Regions from separate parts of the Paenibacillus sp. p3-SID867 genome, predicted to be linked through region 1. Evidence: riboswitches for the same ligand, from Rfam matches in the RefSeq annotation. Region 1 holds a riboswitch; each other region holds the start of a gene.
What was found. A riboswitch is a leader RNA that binds a small molecule or an ion and turns the genes downstream of it on or off. The one in region 1 is predicted to bind thiamine pyrophosphate.

Region 2: it holds a riboswitch for thiamine pyrophosphate, as region 1 does, so the genes downstream of both, M4D81_RS09405 (Ykof family thiamine-binding protein) here and M4D81_RS11990 (ABC transporter substrate-binding protein) in region 1, are expected to answer to the same signal.
Region 3: it holds a riboswitch for thiamine pyrophosphate, as region 1 does, so the genes downstream of both, tenA (thiaminase II) here and M4D81_RS11990 (ABC transporter substrate-binding protein) in region 1, are expected to answer to the same signal.
Region 4: it holds a riboswitch for thiamine pyrophosphate, as region 1 does, so the genes downstream of both, M4D81_RS21190 (ECF transporter S component) here and M4D81_RS11990 (ABC transporter substrate-binding protein) in region 1, are expected to answer to the same signal.

Annotation. Positions count from the first base shown of each region.
Region 1 covers NZ_JAMBDM010000005.1:48,665-53,019, forward strand. The annotation lists gene M4D81_RS11980 (GGDEF domain-containing protein) at 1-819, opposite strand, end outside; gene M4D81_RS11985 (VOC family protein) at 1,053-1,436, shown strand; TPP riboswitch at 1,610-1,721, shown strand; gene M4D81_RS11990 (ABC transporter substrate-binding protein) at 1,836-2,867, shown strand; gene M4D81_RS11995 (thiamine-binding protein) at 2,964-3,257, shown strand; gene M4D81_RS12000 (ABC transporter permease) at 3,254-4,009, shown strand; gene M4D81_RS12005 (ABC transporter ATP-binding protein) at 4,063-4,355, shown strand, end outside.
Region 2 covers NZ_JAMBDM010000004.1:99,415-103,769, reverse strand. The annotation lists gene M4D81_RS09420 (class I SAM-dependent methyltransferase) at 1-108, opposite strand, end outside; gene M4D81_RS09415 (nucleotidyltransferase domain-containing protein) at 253-951, shown strand; gene M4D81_RS09410 (YjcZ family sporulation protein) at 1,069-1,167, shown strand; gene M4D81_RS09405 (Ykof family thiamine-binding protein) at 1,240-1,845, opposite strand; TPP riboswitch at 1,930-2,032, opposite strand; gene M4D81_RS09400 (nitroreductase family protein) at 2,217-2,819, opposite strand; gene M4D81_RS09395 (ABC transporter permease) at 3,361-4,314, shown strand; gene M4D81_RS09390 (iron chelate uptake ABC transporter family permease subunit) at 4,304-4,355, shown strand, end outside.
Region 3 covers NZ_JAMBDM010000002.1:395,517-399,871, forward strand. The annotation lists gene thiD (bifunctional hydroxymethylpyrimidine kinase/phosphomethylpyrimidine kinase) at 1-915, opposite strand, end outside; gene thiM (hydroxyethylthiazole kinase) at 912-1,754, opposite strand; gene tenA (thiaminase II) at 1,807-2,493, opposite strand; TPP riboswitch at 2,633-2,736, opposite strand; gene M4D81_RS05075 (VOC family protein) at 3,001-3,501, shown strand.
Region 4 covers NZ_JAMBDM010000010.1:171,013-175,367, reverse strand. The annotation lists gene M4D81_RS21200 (SDR family oxidoreductase) at 1-605, shown strand, start outside; gene asd (archaetidylserine decarboxylase) at 681-1,484, opposite strand; TPP riboswitch at 1,649-1,761, shown strand; gene M4D81_RS21190 (ECF transporter S component) at 1,853-2,482, shown strand; gene M4D81_RS21185 (ABC transporter ATP-binding protein) at 2,475-4,157, shown strand; gene M4D81_RS21180 (energy-coupling factor transporter transmembrane component T family protein) at 4,154-4,355, shown strand, end outside.

The DNA.
Region 1 (4,355 bases):
CAGGTACCTTACGATCAGGCTTCCGACTGAACGCGGCTCCCGCTCGCCAACGGATGGTTTACGGGAATTAGGAGCGGACTGCGCACCTGCGAAACTAATGATTAATACCGATATCGTATAGAGTGGATACAGATAGGAACGAACCTCGATACCCATCAGATCAACGAGATAGATGTACAGGACATCTCCGGCAATATAAGCGCTTCCGCCAAGACATAACAGAATGGCCGCCCTTTTCCCTAACAGTCCGGTATTAAAATACAATACCAGCGTAAAAAAAATAAGTACTATTGCGCACAGGGGATACAGCATGTCCACCCAAAGGTTTCCCCATACTGCCTCATGGGCCAGCCCCTGAAGCTCAGGCTTGATGAAATATTCCCACCCTACTGTCATGACGGCTATGCCAACAATCACGATATCCAGCATAAACCGGAGTCCCCGAAACGATCCTTGAACATGCCGGAATAAATAAATGAGAGAACTTGCGAACAAAATGAGTTCAAGTCCCCAGAATAAGTGGGTTAGGATCGGAGAGAAAGCGCTCTCTTTTCCAAACCAAACATAACAAGCGTGAATGATTCGTGCCGCTGCATCCCCCATTAATCCGAGACTCACAATAAGCCAAAATCTGCGAAGATGAACCTCATAACGCCGACTAATCCGCATTAAATAAACGGAGGCGGCTGCAGGAGGAATAATGACTAGAACACGCTGAAGCGATAAAGCCTCAGGCATCCACAGAGCAATCATGATCTGAATGAATGCATATATCATGGCGAGTCGAATCCACAGATGATCTGCTGGAGTTGGACTCATAAGCATTCCTCCTCGGCCAAAAGGTAAGCTGGATCACTTTCATATGTTAGGTCTTTTGAATTAATCTTTCTATTTCTCATGATACTTTTTACCCACTCAAAAGTAAAGATGAGGAAATGAAAGAAAAATCATCTTTATCAGCCCCTGCATGAACACAACTCCCACTTGACGTATAGGGATTATGTGATAACATTTCAGTCATATCTCATATAGATCGGAAAGGGTGTTGAACCATGTCACAGAAACGCTTAGATCATGTCGGTATTGTTGTCCGGGACCTAGAAGCTACAATCGCCTTCTATACATCCGTAGTCGGACTAGAACTAAAGAATCGCCTGACCCATACGAATGGCGTCATCCAGCTGGCGTTCCTCGGGTTTAACGGCAGCAACGAGACGGAAGTCGAGCTTATTCAGGGATACAGCGACACGCTGCCAGCGGAGGGCACCGTTCATCATTTCGCCGTCAGCACGGATAACATTGAAGAGGAATATGCCCGGGTTCAAGGACTTGACGTTCCTCACTTGGACGAGGAAATCGTGACGCTCCCGAATGGTTTCCGTTATTTCTTCGTACATGGTCCCGAAGGGGAATGGATTGAGTTCTTCCAGCGCTAACCTCCACGTAGCAGCCTTTTTCAAATACTTTATCTCGTGAAAGGTTCATAGGATCAATTAATGTTTCCCATTGCATAAGTATTCTAAGCAAAGACCTGCCCCGTTCGTACCTCTTCGAACTAGACAGGTCTGGTGTGTTAGGACTATAATAGCGGATGTAATGATCGAAACTTCATAAATACCGGGGGAGCTGGGATATGGCCGGCTGAGAGTGTATCCGATATGATACTGACCCTTACACCTGATCTGGGTAATGCCAGCGTAGGAAGCCCATGTTTGCGGCAGCTATTTATTTGCCGTGGTATACACTTACGCCGTCATGCGTCCTGATATCATCAGGGCGTTTTTTGTGTGGAGTTGCGAGGTAATAGAAAGAGAACTTAAAGGAGAGAAGAAACGATGAAGAAGGGAAGATGGATTCCGCTGCTTCTCGCTTGCGTCCTGCTTATGGTCGCGTCCGGATGCGGTACAAGCGAACAGAACAAGAAGACAGGTGCCGAAGGCGAAGGCAGTCAGACTTCCGGGAAACTCCGTGACGTGCAGCTGATGCTCGATTGGTCCGCCAATACGAATCACACCGGCCTGTATGCAGCGAAGGAGCTTGGGTATTATGAGGAAGAAGGGCTTAATGTCCAGATCGTCCAGCCGGGAGCAGGCGGAACGGATACGCTGGTCGCATCCGGAAAAGTGCCGTTTGGCATCAGTTATCAGGAAGGCGTAACACTGGCCAGAACCCAAGGATTGCCGCTCGTTTCCATTGCAGCGATCATTCAGCATAATACGTCCGGCTTTGCCGCCCCCAAGGACAAAGGCATCGTGAAGGCAGGCGATTTTGAAGGAAAATCCTATGGCGGCTGGGGCTCACCTGTGGAGGAAGCCGTCATGAAATCCATCATGGAGATCGATGGCGCCGATGTCAGCAAGGTGAATATGGTCAATATGGGCGATGCCGATTATTTTACGGCCGTCAAACGCGACATTGATTTTGCCTGGATCTTCTATGCTTGGACGGGGATTGAAGCCGAGCTTCGCAATGAACCGCTTGACATGATTTATGTGAAGGACTACTCCGAGCAGCTTGATTATTACACACCGGTAATCGTGACGAACGAGAAGCTGATCCAGGAGGACCCTGAGCTTATCAAAGCGTTCATGCGGGCGACTTCAAAAGGATACGACTATGCGATTCAACATCCTGAAGATGCGGCAGCTCTGCTTACGAAGGCGGTTCCTGACTTGGATGCCGAACTGGTTCTCGCCAGCCAGAAATGGCTGAGCCCCCGTTATCAGGATGATGCATCCCGCTGGGGCGAGCAGAAAGCCGAAGTATGGTCAGGATATGCCGACTGGATGTTTGAGCGCAAGCTGCTGGAGAAGGAACTTGATGCGGACCGCGCATTCACCAATGATTTTTTACCGGAGCAGCCATAAGGTTATTTCTATTTAAAAAGAAGAGAGACGGCATTTACGGCAGGCTGCCCCTCTCTCTTCCATTACAATATAGCTTGCACGAAAGGATGAGTTTACATGGCGAATACACTTTTGAGCATTCAAGTGATACCGAGAACGCCAAACGGGGCCGACAGCATCCCTTATGTAGATGAAGCGATTAAGGTCATTCAGGAATCAGGCGTGAAATACGAGGTTCATGCACTCGAAACGACCATGGAAGGTGAGCTCGCCGAGCTGCTCAAAATCGTGGAGCGCATGCATGAAGCGCTGGTGAATGCGGGAAGTCTCAGCATCATATCCCAAGTCAAAATCGCCCATCACCCCAGCGGCATCAGCATGGATAAGCTGACTGAGAAATACCGTCCATGAGAAGCTGGTGGAGTTCGGTTTGGCCGCCCGTTGTGGCGGTCCTCTTCTTTTTGGTGGTATGGCAGGCCGCAGTATCCATATTCGACATTGAACCTTTTATTCTGCCTGCGCCGACGGCCATCGGGCATGAGGCCGTTACCGGAGCTTCCGGTCTCTTCCAGCATACAGCGGCTACCCTGCAATTAACCCTGGTCGGATTTATGATCGGTACGGCGATCGGTCTAGTCATCTCGCTGGCACTGCACATGGTGCCTTTTCTCAAAACCGCTCTTTATCCGCTTCTTATTCTTAGCCAGAATGTGCCGACAATCGCCCTAGCCCCGCTTCTCATGATTTGGTTCGGCTTCGGCATGCTGCCCAAGGTTATCGTGATTACGCTGGTCTGCTTCTTCCCCGTCGCTGTTGCGGCCCTGGACGGACTGACCCGTACTGACCGAACCATGATGAATTACATGCAGATGGCGGGGGCTACCTCATGGCAAATTTTCAGCAAGCTGGAGCTGCCACATGCCCTTCCCTCCATCTTCTCCGGGATTCGAATTGCGGCTACCTATTCGGTCATGGGTGCGGTTATCGGGGAATGGATCGGCTCGGACCGGGGAATCGGCTACTACATGATGCTGCAAAAATCCGGCTACCGCACGGATCGGGTGTTTGTTGCCATCCTGGTCATCGTCCTGCTCAGCCTGCTGATGGTGCTGCTGATCACTTTGCTGGAGAAGCGGCTCATCCGCTGGAATCGAAAAGGTTGAGTCCCCGTGAATAGATGTTTCGAATCTTATATGATAGGAGGCCATTTGTCGATATGACACATCAAGTACCCCTGACGGTCCAGGACGGAGCTGACCCGTCGGCTGCGCCGGTCTCAACCTCACCTGCCCTCGAGGTTCGCAGCCTTCGAAAAACCTTCCGCGACCGGCGCAGCGAAGTGCATGTGCTGGATGGCCTTTCGCTTCAAGTACAGCCCGGGGAATTCGTCTCCTTGATCGGTCCTTCAGGCAGCGGAAAGAGCACCCTCTTCCATATCATTGGGGGGTTAACAGCTCCGGATGCGGGCTCTGTCCTCATGGATGGTAAGGACGTGACCGGGGAAAAAGG
Region 2 (4,355 bases), on a different contig from region 1:
GCTGCCCGGTTGAATGGGATAATTCTTCAGCATTCTGAGGGTTGCCTCGAATCCTCCCGGGTGGGCACTGCCCATGCCTAATTTGGAGAGCATATGAATGTAGTTCATCTCATCTATCCCTTCTTCCCTTGTCATCAACATGAGGGTAATCGTTTATTTACCATATGATTCAGGTACGTTTAGGGTTTTAGCTGAATTAGATATTTTGAGCCCTTTTTTCGGGAGGATCAGAGTCATAATGGAGGAAACGTCATGAGGATGGAACCGGTAGAGGCAGCGGAACGCGTCATTCAACACGATTATCCCGACTGTTTGCTTGCCGTGCTTGGCGGCAGCGCGAGCAGAGGCGAATATAATGAACAATCCGATTTGGACATTATGGTCCTTGAACGAGAGGGTCATGATTTCAGCAGGAGGACGATAGGGGCGCATGGGTGGATCGCGGAAATCTTTATATTGTCTTTATCCTCCTATCGCGAATATTTTGACGAGGGAGTGATCGCGGCGAATCCGTCATTTCAGCGGATGATCGCAGAAGGGACGGTGCTGCGCCTTATGCCCGAGGGGGAAGAGGTGCGGGCGGAAGCCCAAAGCGATTTGGATTACGGACCTCTGCCCTTGACGAGAACCGATATTAACGATTACCGTTATGTGCTAACCGAGTACATGCTGGACTTGAAGAGTCCCCGAAGCGATGGCGAAAAATGGTTTACGGTGCACAAAATAGCCGCGATTCTCTGTGATTTTGTACTTAGGGTGAACCGGGAGTGGACGGGTGAAGGGAAAACGCTGTTCCGCCTGTTTAACCGCTTTGACACAATCTTAGGAGAGCGATTGGAAGCAGCGCTCGCGGCGATGTATCGCCAAGATGATCCTTCTGTTCTAATGGCATTTACCGAGGAAATGCTCCGTCCGTACGGAGGGAAACTTCTCATCGGTTATGAGGAATAAAATATCGATGCCAATAGATAAAGATTGGTACATTAGCCGTGACGCTAGCAAGGCGCGGGAAATACTATAATAGTGTGATTACATCACGGCATACTTTAAATCCAGGAGGGGATCTTCATGAGCGGAGTATATGGCGGCGGTGAATATGGCAATTCAGTAGGAATTATTTTGGTTCTCTTTATCCTGCTCGTAATCATCTTGAGTGCTTGGGTTTAAACCGTCAAGATTCTTGGCAGTAGTGACAGAAAAGCCCGGCGCATGCCGGGCTTTTGTCTGCCTCAATCGGACTCAATTCGATGCAGCTTTAACCGAGGGGCTGTGAGCGGACACCACTGCAGTCATGACCAGATGGCTGCTGTCGGATTGGATCGCATGCAAAAACGCCTCTTCAAGAGACCCGAACACCCGGGATAAGGATCCGTCCAACCGGCTGGCGTAATGAACGCTTCCGGCGAACGTACCGGCTGCCTTCGCACGATTTACTTCACCGTAGATGACCTCCATGTAGTTATCCGTACCCATGGGGTAAAGAGCGAATTGGCAGGCAGTCTCCATATCGGCATGTTCTCCGATGTCGTTGTTTAAGCGGGTCGAATCCTCCGTCATATATACATCGGCGTCCGTATCCCCGGGGCAGCCGATGGAATAAGTGCCATTAAAAACAGTGTGCACGCCACTCGCCGCAGCATGGGCGAATATCGCTCTTGTAACATCAAAGACATGCTCTGCACGTCCACGAATACAGGTACTCACATCGTCTGTCTGAATCCACACCTTCCCCGTATCCACAGATTGCAGCGCGCCCAGGATGACCTCTACAAACCGGTCTGTCATAGGAAATACCGAGAACCGGCATCCGACGATCCGGCTGGTTCCGCAAACAAGCTCATTCATTGTCATTTCCTCCCCATTATATAAGTCCACGTAAAAAAACCGCACCCCGTGAAGAAGGTGCAGTTATGCCTACGAAAAGAAATAAACATAAATGCTACACTTCCCCACGCTAGTATGACCTAGATCGGGTGATAAGGGTTAACGGCAGCCCGCCGTCTCTCAGCACATGGCACCCCTAGTACAGCCAACATCTTATGTAGTTGGTTAACCACAAGATTTGCCCCGGAACTTCATGTTATCGGTAGAAGTTCGAGGGTTCTTACCTGTGTAATTGTATCGTTTTGCCATCGGTTTTTCAATCTTTGCCCATTATAAAAACCGCCTGTCCCAGTTGCAGGAACTTAGGGAGGCGGCTTTTTTCATCTGTTTGATTAGTTATATACTTTCACGCGATCTTCAAGCGGTGCAAATTCTTTTTCGCCTGGTTCAGCAACCGGCTTACCGAAAGGCATTTGAGCAATCAGCTTCCAGCTTTCCGGGATGTTCCATTCGGCTTTTACTTTTTCGTCGATCAGCGGGTTGTAGTGCTGCAGGGATGCGCCCAGACCTTCTGCTTCAAGGGATGTCCATACTACAAATTGCAGCATGCCGTTGGATTGGTTGGACCATACCGGGAAGTTGTCGGCATAAGCGGCAAAGTTTTGTTGCAGCCCGGCAATGACGTTGTTGTCCTCGAAGAACAGTACCGTACCGTAACCAGCGCGGAATGAAGCCATTTTGTCGGCAGTGGATTTGAATGCTTCTTCATCACCAACAACTTCCTTCAGAATGCCTTCCGTCATGTTCCACAGTTTATCATGCTGTTCGCCAAGCAATACAACGACGCGTGCACTTTGGGAGTTGAAAGAAGACGGAGTATACTTAACCGCTTCGTTTACGATTTCCTGAATACGCTCGTCCGAGATAACGGATTCTTTGCTAATCCCGTAATAAGAACGGCGATTTTTGAGTGCAGCTGAAAAATCTTTAGACATTGAAAAAAAACCTCCTGGTGTAATCGAATTTGCATACGCCTGATTAGAAGATGTCCCTTACTACAAGCAAATATGCATTTTACGTTATTAGCCATAAATTCAATTATTATTCTACATTAACTTACGTTTAGTTAGAAATAATAATTCTGTTAGGATATTAATATAACTTAGAGGAATTGTCAACGACTTTTAATATCTAATATAATTTTTCTTATCCATTTAATAGGGATTGAAACAGTATCGTTTTTAGAGAAGTCTCATTATTGCAGATGCTGCATTAAAGGGGATTTAACCAAAGTGTGGTTCTGCCCTGAGGATAATAGCTATGTCTCCACCTAACTTCATATTATGAACAATTCATGAACAAAATATACTTGTATGAACAATTTAATTGATTTTGATTCTCAATTATACTTGTCGAGCCAGAATGAGGATGATATAATGCATATCAGAACGCAATTGATAATCAATCTCAATGAGAATGATGACGAAAATTGCACGATCCCAGGTATTTAGAGACATACGCATAGAAGGAAGAGCCATGAAGATTAGATACTTATTTGCAGCCGTTGTGGTACTCTCGATAATCTCATTATTTATTGGAGTTAAAGATATCTCGCCACTGCAATTGTTCTCGATGACGGAACAACAACAGCATATTATGCTTGTCAGCCGGATTCCTAGGCTTGTCAGTCTCATATTGGCGGGTGTCAGCATGAGCATCTGCGGATTGATCATGCAGCAGCTCAGCCGCAACAAGTTCGTATCGCCCACCACGGCAGGTACGATGGACTCTGCCAGACTGGGGATATTGGTAGCCATGCTTGTCTTCACGACAAGCGGACCGCTTGTCAAAATGCTTGTGGCATTTGTATTCGCTCTGGCAGGAACCTTTATCTTCATGAAGATACTGGATCGGATTAAGTTCAAGGATGCGATCTTCATCCCGCTCGTAGGGCTGATGTTCGGTAATATCGTCAGTTCGATCGCCACCTTCTTTGCATACAAATATGATCTTATTCAGAATATGTCCGCATGGCTCCAGGGTGATTTTTCCATGATCATGAAGGGCCAGTATGAAATGCTCTATCTTAGTATCCCGCTTGTGATTCTGGCGTATCTGTTCGCCAACAAGTTTACGGTGGCCGGAATGGGAGAGGAGTTTGCTACCAACCTGGGCCTTCACTACCGGAGAGTTGTGAATCTGGGACTGGTCATCGTGGCGCTGGTTACGGCTTCCGTCGTGCTGACGGTCGGCGTGATTCCGTTTCTTGGTCTGATCATACCTAATATTGTTAGTTTGTACTTAGGAGACCATTTGAAAAAAAGCCTTTCGCATACCGCGCTGCTGGGGGCCGGGTTCGTACTGTTCTGTGACATCCTGGGCCGGATCATTATTTATCCCTATGAAATTCCGATTAGTCTAACCGTGGGCGTACTCGGAAGCGGTATATTCATTTTCTTACTGATGAGGAGAAAGGCTTATGACTTATAAAGCCAAACTCGGCCTGTTGGCCGCAGCGGCAATCATCCTGG
Region 3 (4,355 bases), on a different contig from region 1:
TATGCGCCCGTTCTGAATGGCATCGAATGCCCTCAAGCCTTGGGCCAGGCCTGCGGTAATGGCCGCAGAGAAAGTACAGCCGGTACCATGCGTATGAACGGTATGAATTCTTTGTCCATATAATTCTGTAAAGGCGATACCATCGTATACAAGGTCCATCACCGGAGGACTGTCGGAGTTACCGAATCTGTCATCATTCTTGATCATGGGGGAGCGTCCCTCATTAAACTCCCCGTTATCGCTGGCGGTTCTTGTTTGGCCATACGTACTTTCGGACTGAGACAACTCTTCCTGCTGCGTACCCGCCGCCATAGCTGATCCCCTGTCTCTTTCGTGATCCGCAATTTCACCGCTGCCGGTCATTCCCTCGTCATGGCCGCCTTTGATCACAACGATCTTGGGCCCCAGATCCTGGATACGTCTCGCCGCTTCCTTCCGATCTTCCTTCGTGCGGATACGCATCCCCGCCAATACTTCGGCCTCCGGTATATTGGGGGTGACAATTAACGCCAGCGGCAGCAAATCCTCTTTTAAAGCCTGCACCGCTTCGCTTTGCAGCAGCTCTGCTCCGCCCTTGGCGATCATCACGGGATCCACAACGACCTTCTCCCAGCCGAATGCCCGGATCCGGTCAGCAGCCAGGCGAATGATCTCGGCATTGAACAGCATGCCTGTCTTCAATGCATCGACTCCGAGGTCCGAGCCAACCGCTTCAATCTGCTCAGCAGCTGCTTCGGGAGGCAGCGGATAAACGCCTTGAACCCCCAATGTATTCTGCACCGTGATCGCCGTAATCGCTGACATGCCGTATACCCCAAGCTCCTGGAAGGTTTTCAGATCGGCTTGAATGCCGGCACCGCCGCCGCTGTCAGACCCCGCAATCGTCAGTGCCCGAGGAACGTGAGACTTGCTCATCGTGCGCCACCTGCAGCGGACGCTTCCGCTTCCCGGACAGCGGCATAGCCCTCCAGCGAGCCTGGTTGAAGCTTTGCCAGCTCATCCAGGAAAGCAATCTGGAAGCTTCCCGGTCCCTGGTCCGCGGTTCGCTCTGCAGCTCTCGCCGCCGCGGCCCCGTAGAAGGCCAGGCCCGCCGTACCGGCAAGCAGCAGGTTTGCTTCTACTGCGGCAAAGGCACCCAGCACCGAGGTCAGCAGGCACCCTGCCCCGGTCACCTTCGTGAGCAGAACATCCCCGCCGGTAATGATACGTACCTCGTTTCCATCGGTAATCACGTCCTCTTCACCGGTAATGGCCACGATCGTGCCTAATTCGCGCGCAGCCCGCACGGCCAGCTCGGCATGATCACTGCCCGTGCTGTTGCCAGCGTCTACGCCTTTGATCTCGCGGGCCTCCCCGACAAGGTGAGCGACTTCAGCCGCATTCCCGCGCACGAACGATACCTTCACCTCGCTTAGGATCCGCAGCGCCGACTCCGTTCGAAAACGGGTCGCTCCCGCACCGACCGGGTCCAGCAGGACCGGCACGCCGTGTGCGTTCGCCGATTGTCCGGCTATGATCATCGCATCCACAAGCTCGCGGTTCAGCGTGCCGATGTTCAATACGAGCGCGCCCGCGATGGCGGCCATATCCGCCACTTCCTCCGGCGCGTAAGCCATGACCGGCGACGCGCCCAGCGCGTACAAGCCGTTAGCCGTAAAATTCGTAACCACCACGTTCGTCATGTTGTGAACGAGGGGGCTCGTCTGCCGCACTTTTGTTAAAAGCGCCGAAACCTCTTTTTCCCATGTATGCATATGAATCAGCCTCTCTTCGCTATATTGGAATTTATGAGCTAGTTAGGTCTCCTTACAGCACCGCAGCCTGCAGCGGCACCGGCCATTCCTCCTGCTTATAAGCCATATCCCAAAACATATACTCCAGCTGGCAGCTCAGCATAAAATGCTCCTTCATCCGTTCTCGCTCGGCTGCCGTCGCATGCTCCGCCCATTCATCGACACGGCTGCAGAACTTGGCTGTCGCGTCTTCCCCCCGGTTGCCGTAGAAATAAATCCAATCGTAGAACGGATGGGATTCATCCGGCTTCACTTCATCCAGCAGCTTGCGGCCAATCTCCAGGTAGGTCCACGGGCAAGGCAGCAGTACGGCCATAATCTCGCCCAGACTGCCCTCATGCGCAACCGTGAGCATATGACGGATATAATGATGTGCGGACGGAGCCAGCGGATACCCCTGGAGCTCTTCGTAAGTCACCCCTGCGGCTGTGCAGAAATTTTGATGCGGATGCACCTCGCTGTGCAGGATAAATGAGATTTGTTCGTTAAAGGTTGCAATCTCTTCCCGGCTGCTCGATTTGGATATGGCAATTCCATAGATCCGCATGTAGGCATTCAAATACTCAAAATCCTGCTTCACGTAGTGAATCAGCTGTTCCCGCTCCAGTTTCCCCTCGGCAATGCCTTTTACAAAGGGATGGTCGAAGATTGCTTGAAAAATGTCTCCCGCCTGCTGACGGAGCTCTTGCGTAAAACTCATTTTTGTCCCCACCTCCAACATATTGAAGAGCAGGAAGTCCATAAGACACGACTTTCCAGGCAACGCTAAAAAGCCGCCCCGAAAACTGGAGCGGCTTCGTCAACAAGCCCGAGTGCGCCAAAAACGCACCAAGACCTTATATACGAAGGCTCCACTTTCCTACGCTAGTACGAACTAGATCAGGTTCAAAGGGTCCAAGATACGCTCCTGTCTCAGCCGCTAACGGCTCCCCTAGTGGACTTCCTATTCTTTTGTCTAATACTGTACATAGGTTTGTAGATGCTGTCAAACGTTAACGGTTCGCGGACAGAACCCCACTTGCGGAATCTTCCCGTAACCGGTTGATCATGATGTTGTACGGTGGCAGTATTCTTTTCGCGAGATAAAATCGCCGGCTGCCCCAAACTTGTTTCAGAATCACTGACGCTCGGCTGTCATGTATTCCCCTACATAATGAGTACATAAACGTTATTCAAATAAATGAAGTTTAAAGGAGCGAGCTTATTTATGACGAACCCATCAAAAGCGGTTAAACCCATTCCGGAGGGCTACACCTCCGTGACACCATGGATTATCTCAAGAAACTCCGCAGCGCTGATTGAATTCCTGGAGCAGGCTTTTCAAGCCGAAGAGTTAGCCCGCGTCTATGTTGGCGATAGTGTCATCGGCCATGCCGAGGTGCGAATCGGAGATGCCGTCGTGATGATGTTTGATGCGAAGCCGGAATGGCCGGATAGCCCGGCGTACCTCCGCTTATATGTTGAGGATTGCGACGCCGCTTACCAGCAAGCGCTCGCCGCAGGAGCCGTCTCGGTGACGGAGCCAACGAGTTTGTTCTTCGGCGACCGGGTGGGACGGGTACGGGACCCGTTCGGCAACTTATGGTGGATTCAGACGCGAATGGAGGACCTGACGCCCGAGGAGATGGAACGACGAGCCCAGGACCCGGATTACATGAAGGCAATGACCTATGTTGCCGGAGCTGAAATCGTGGTGAAGATTTCGTAACAAGGTGAAGTGAAGCAAAAGCGTTATTTCAGGGAGAACATCATGGGTGGTTCGGTTCCAAGGGGTATGCTTGGATGGCTGTCGATTATAATCGATGTAGGGACCGGGTAACTCAGAGTAGCTATGGTTTAGAGGTAGAAACCGAGGGAACACAGAGTATGTAGCTGAGGCTACTGCTGGGCTTGGTGTTACTGCTGGGCTGGGTGCTACTGCTGGGATTGGAGTTACTGCTGGGCTTGGAGTTACTGCTGGGCTTGGACTGCTGGGATTGAGGCTACTGCTGGGCTTGATGCGACTGCTGGGATTGAGGCTACTGCTGGGCTTGGTGCGACTGCTGTCTTGTTGCTACTGCTGTGATTGGTGCTATTACTGATCTTGATGCGGCTACTAGTCTTAATGCGACTTGCTCGAGGCAAACGGACTTAGGATCCGTTATTTAGCCAAATGGGTGTTATTTTCGAGTGCTAGCGGACACCAGATACGCTATTCATAGAATATGATGGCAAATAGGCACCTTATTGAGGTAATAAGAGATCCTGTGTCCGTTAGTTGTAAGAATTGGGACCGAATCAGGCAAATAAAGGAACTGGTGTCCGTTAACAGGTGGCCTTGGTGCTAACTGCTGGGATTGAGGCACTGCTGGACTTGGTGCTACTTCTAGGCTACTGCTGATCTTGGTGCGACTACTGATCTTGGTGAGACTAACTGGTCTTGGTGCAACTGATGGGATTGGTGCTACTGCTGTATTGGTGCGACTGCTGATCTTGGGCTACTGCTGGTATTGGTACTACAGCAGTGATTGATGCTACTGCTCGAGGGCAAGCGGACTGAGGATACGTTATTTAGCCAAATGG
Region 4 (4,355 bases), on a different contig from region 1:
TCGGCCGCTTGGACGTGCTGGTGAACAACGCCGGCGAAGCGGTAGGCGGCATGGTGGAGGAAGTACCGCTCAGCGGCTGGCGCAAGCAGTTGGAGACGAATTTTTTCGGGACCGTATCGGTAACGCAGCATATGCTCCCGCTGCTGCGCAAGACGGGACGATCCAAAATCATTCTCATGAGCAGCATTAGCGGCGTGGTCGGCTTTCCGGGTTATGGTCCCTATGCGGCATCCAAATTTGCGCTGGAGGGGTTCGGCGAGAGCCTGTCCATGGAGTTGATGCCCTTTGGCATCGATGTTGTGCTGATCCAGCCTGGTGCCTATGGCACGCCGATCTGGAATAAAAGTTTTGGGGAGCTTACGGTAAAGGAAGGATCACCCTACAGCGGTCTGCTGAAGGGCGTGCTGGACTATTCCGAGCGGACAGCCAGGGGAAGCGGAGATCCGCAGGAGGTAGCCAGGCTTGTGGCAAACATTGCGTCCATGTCCAAACCGAGGTTCCGCTATACGCTGCCCAGAGGTACGCGGCTGACCGCATGGATCAAGGGCGTACTGCCGGATCGGCTGTTTCAGCGGATCGTTTATCGGATGCTGGACCGGCGTTAATCATTCATGCAGCGAATGATTCATGGCCTTAACTTGTCATGCGATGCTTGGTGAAGCTTGGTAAGGTGAATGGAGTTACCCTTTTCTGGTCGGGGACGGGTGAAGCAAACCAAGCAGCTCTCCCATCTTCACCTTGGAGCCGGGTTCCAGGTCACCGCGCGGAGTAAACGTGCCGTTCTCTGTCAGAAGCACGACGGTAGAGCCGAATTCAAAGTACGCGAGTTCATCGCCGATCTCGTATTTCTTCACGTTCTCGTCGGCATAACGGATGCTGCTTACGTTCATGGCTCCGACCTTCACGACGGCAACTTCGCCGAACTCATGCGCAATATAGGTAATGAGGCGCTCATTACGGCTGAGCACATGCCGGATATGGGTCATCGCAAAATCGTTCACGGGGTAAACGCGTCCCTTTAAATGCTCGCTTTCCGCCTGAACACCGGTTACAGGGGAATGAATGCGATGATAGTCGGTTGGGCTTAAATACAATACAAATGCATAACCGTTGATGTAGTTTTCCATTCTCGGTGATTTGGCGAGCAGCTCGCTCAGGGTATAATCCTGTCCCTTGACGCTCAGAATGGTGCCGGCGTTGACGGCGCACATCGCCGATATCGTGGCATCGACGGGGCTTACCATGGCATCGGCGGTGTCGTCTATGGCGCGCAGGCCTATTTTTAACCGGCGGGAAAAGAATTCGTTCAGTGAGCGGTATTCGTGGATTTCTTTCTCCGCTTCATGCGCCGGAATTTGATAAATTCGTATGAATGCAGGTATTAGATGACGGCTCAGCCGGCTGTGGGAACAATGTCCCATGATTCGGGACAGCCACTTGCGGGAGGACAGCTCAGTCATCAGACGCAGCAATTGTTTAGCCATGTCATTCTCCTTTGTGCATAGGTGTCAGCAATAAACGTTGGTGGAAAAGCCAATCACTCTGATATTGACATAGAATGAGCTGGAAATCAATAAATAGCCATTTTTGAAAAAAGGTTCTTGCTAATTGGAGAACGAATGTGTATTTTAAGATTAACATGAAACCGAATAGGGAATACGGGGGCTTGAGTGAATCAGGCTGAGATTGCAGCTGTTATCCGCTGTTGACCGTTAATCTGAACTGGGTAATGCCAGCGTAGAGAATATCCGACCCTGCCTACATAGGGCCTATTTTTCCGTCTGCGCGTTTTTCCAGACGGTTTTTTGTTGTGCTTACACAAAAATAGAGGTGGAGAGGGGAATGTATGGTTATGGGAACATCTATGCAAGAGAAGTTGGGGGTTCAGCCCCGAAAAGGGCTGCGGTTAAGCGATATTTTGGTGACGGTGCTGGTATCGCTGGTGCTTGGCGTCATTTATCACTTCTGGGGTTCGGTTTACAATCTGTTAAAACCGCTGTTCTTTGAAGCGGATGAGTTGTTATACGGAATGTGGTTCGCTGCAGCCACGCTTGCATACTTGCTAATCCGTAAGCCGGGAGTGGCCATCATTGCGGAAGTGGCGGCTGCCCACGTGGAAGTGCTGTTTGGCAGCGGCTGGGGATTGACTCTGCTGCTGTATGGCCTCATTCAAGGACTTGGGGCAGAATTGGTATTCGCGGCGTTCCGTTATCGGAGCACCTCGGCGTGGACGCTGGCGATTGCCGGAGCAGGCGCAGCCATCGGATCGATGATCATGGACTTCTATTACAGTTATACCGATGACCTGCAGACGTGGATGTTCCTGGCCAAATACGGTATGCGGGTACTCAGCGGTGCCGTCATTGCAGGCCTGCTCATGCTCTTGCTGGCCAAAGCCTTGGACCGCACGGGCGTCACATCCCTGCTGCGTCCTGCGTCGAAGAAGGATTACGAAGCACTGGATGATCCGCGCCATGTCTAATGCCACGGTTAGCCTGGTTCCGGCTCAGTCCGCTGAGATGGTTCCGGAACCGGCGGTCTATGTGGAGGGATTGCGTCTGAAGTATCCGGGCGAGGAACGACTGATGTTCAAAGACCTCTCCTTCTCGGCTGTCCGCGGGGAGAAGGTGCTGCTGCTCGGTCCGAGCGGCTGCGGCAAATCCACGCTGCTGCAGGTGCTTAGCGGGATGATTCCCCGCGCAACGGAGGTGCCGATGAAATGCGAGTCGCAGCTGGTTCCGCGCTCTTGGGGGTATGTATTTCAAGATCCGGATACCCAGTTCTGCATGCCGTACGTGGATGAAGAGCTGGCTTTCGTACTGGAAAATCTAAGTGTTCCGCGCGATGAGATGAAGGAGAGGATGCAAGCGGCGCTCCGCGAGGTGGGGCTTGATCTTGAGGAGCTTCATATGCCGATCGGGCATCTGTCCCAAGGCATGAAGCAAAGGTTAGCGCTGGCTTCGGCTCTGCTGCTGGAGCCGGAGGTGCTGTTCCTAGACGAGCCATCTGCCTTGCTCGACCCGGAAGGAAGGGAGCAAATCTGGTCCGCGGTGAAGGCCGTATCGGATGGGCGGACACTGATCATCGTGGAGCACCGGATCGAAGAAATGGCCAGATACGTGGATCGTGTCGTGCTGTTCAGCCCGGATGGCGTGATTCTGGGCGAAGGTCCTCCAGCAGCGATATTCGCAGAATACGAGCGGGAACTCCAAGCTTATGGAATCTGGTATCCCGGCGTATGGGAAGATTATGCGCAGACCCGGGCGGGCAGAGAGCTGTTTGCTCCGGTCGATGCGCTTGGCGATGAGCAGGGTAATCGTAATCTCCTGCATGAGGCTGCTCCGCCGTATGCTCAACGTGGGGAGCCTGTCATTCACCTGGCGAATTTCAGGGGAATGAGATGGGATAAACCGGTCATTAGCCTCCCTTCGGCCGAGGTGTTTCCGGGACAATTCATTGCGGTGGTAGGTCCGAACGGAGCAGGCAAAAGCTCGCTGCTGCTCAGTTTGATGGGGCTGCTTCGCGCCGAAGGGACCTACATGCTCTGCCGGGAAGAGGTCATTCAGGGCAAGCGCAGGAAGGTGCGGAAGAAGAGAGAGCAGCAGCTGCGCCAAATCGGATTCGTGTTTCAGAATCCGGAGCTTCAATTCCTGACGGAGCGCATCGGCGATGAGGTGGTTTACTCGCTGCTGGTGGATCATGTGCCGCCGGAGGAAGCGAAGGCGCAGGCCGAGCGCTGTCTTGAACGTTTCGGATTGAATGGCTTGGAGGCCAGGCATCCGTACCAGCTGTCGACAGGCCAAAAGCGCCGCTTGAGCGTGGCTACGGCCATGGCAAGACAGCCGTCCGTCCTGCTTCTGGATGAGCCGACCTTCGGACAGGATGCGCGGAATACATTCGCGATTCTGGAGATGTGCGAGAAGCTGCGCCGTGCGGGAACCGCCATTCTCATGGTGACGCATGAAATGGAGGTCGCCCAGCGGGTCGCCACGCATATATGGGAAATCCGCGAGGGACAACTGACCTCGAGCATGCCTTCCCCGCGCTGGTGTACCGGGACGGAATCCGGACGGGAGGCGGGCGGAGTGAATGGCACTGATGAGACTCGCGAAAATCTAACCACGGCCGATCATCGCCTCACGGGGGTGAATGCATGAACATATGGAACCCCGTACGGATCACTTGGCTGCACCGGGCGAATCCGGTGGTGAAGCTGGGTCTGATCTGTGCGCTGTTTTTCATGACGGTGTTAACCCATGATCTTGATTTTGTTTTGTACCAGGCGTTGATCTTTATGGTCTGTCTCGTGGTGCTCAGCGGGGTGAAGCCGTGGAAAATGCTGTTGTTCTTCATTC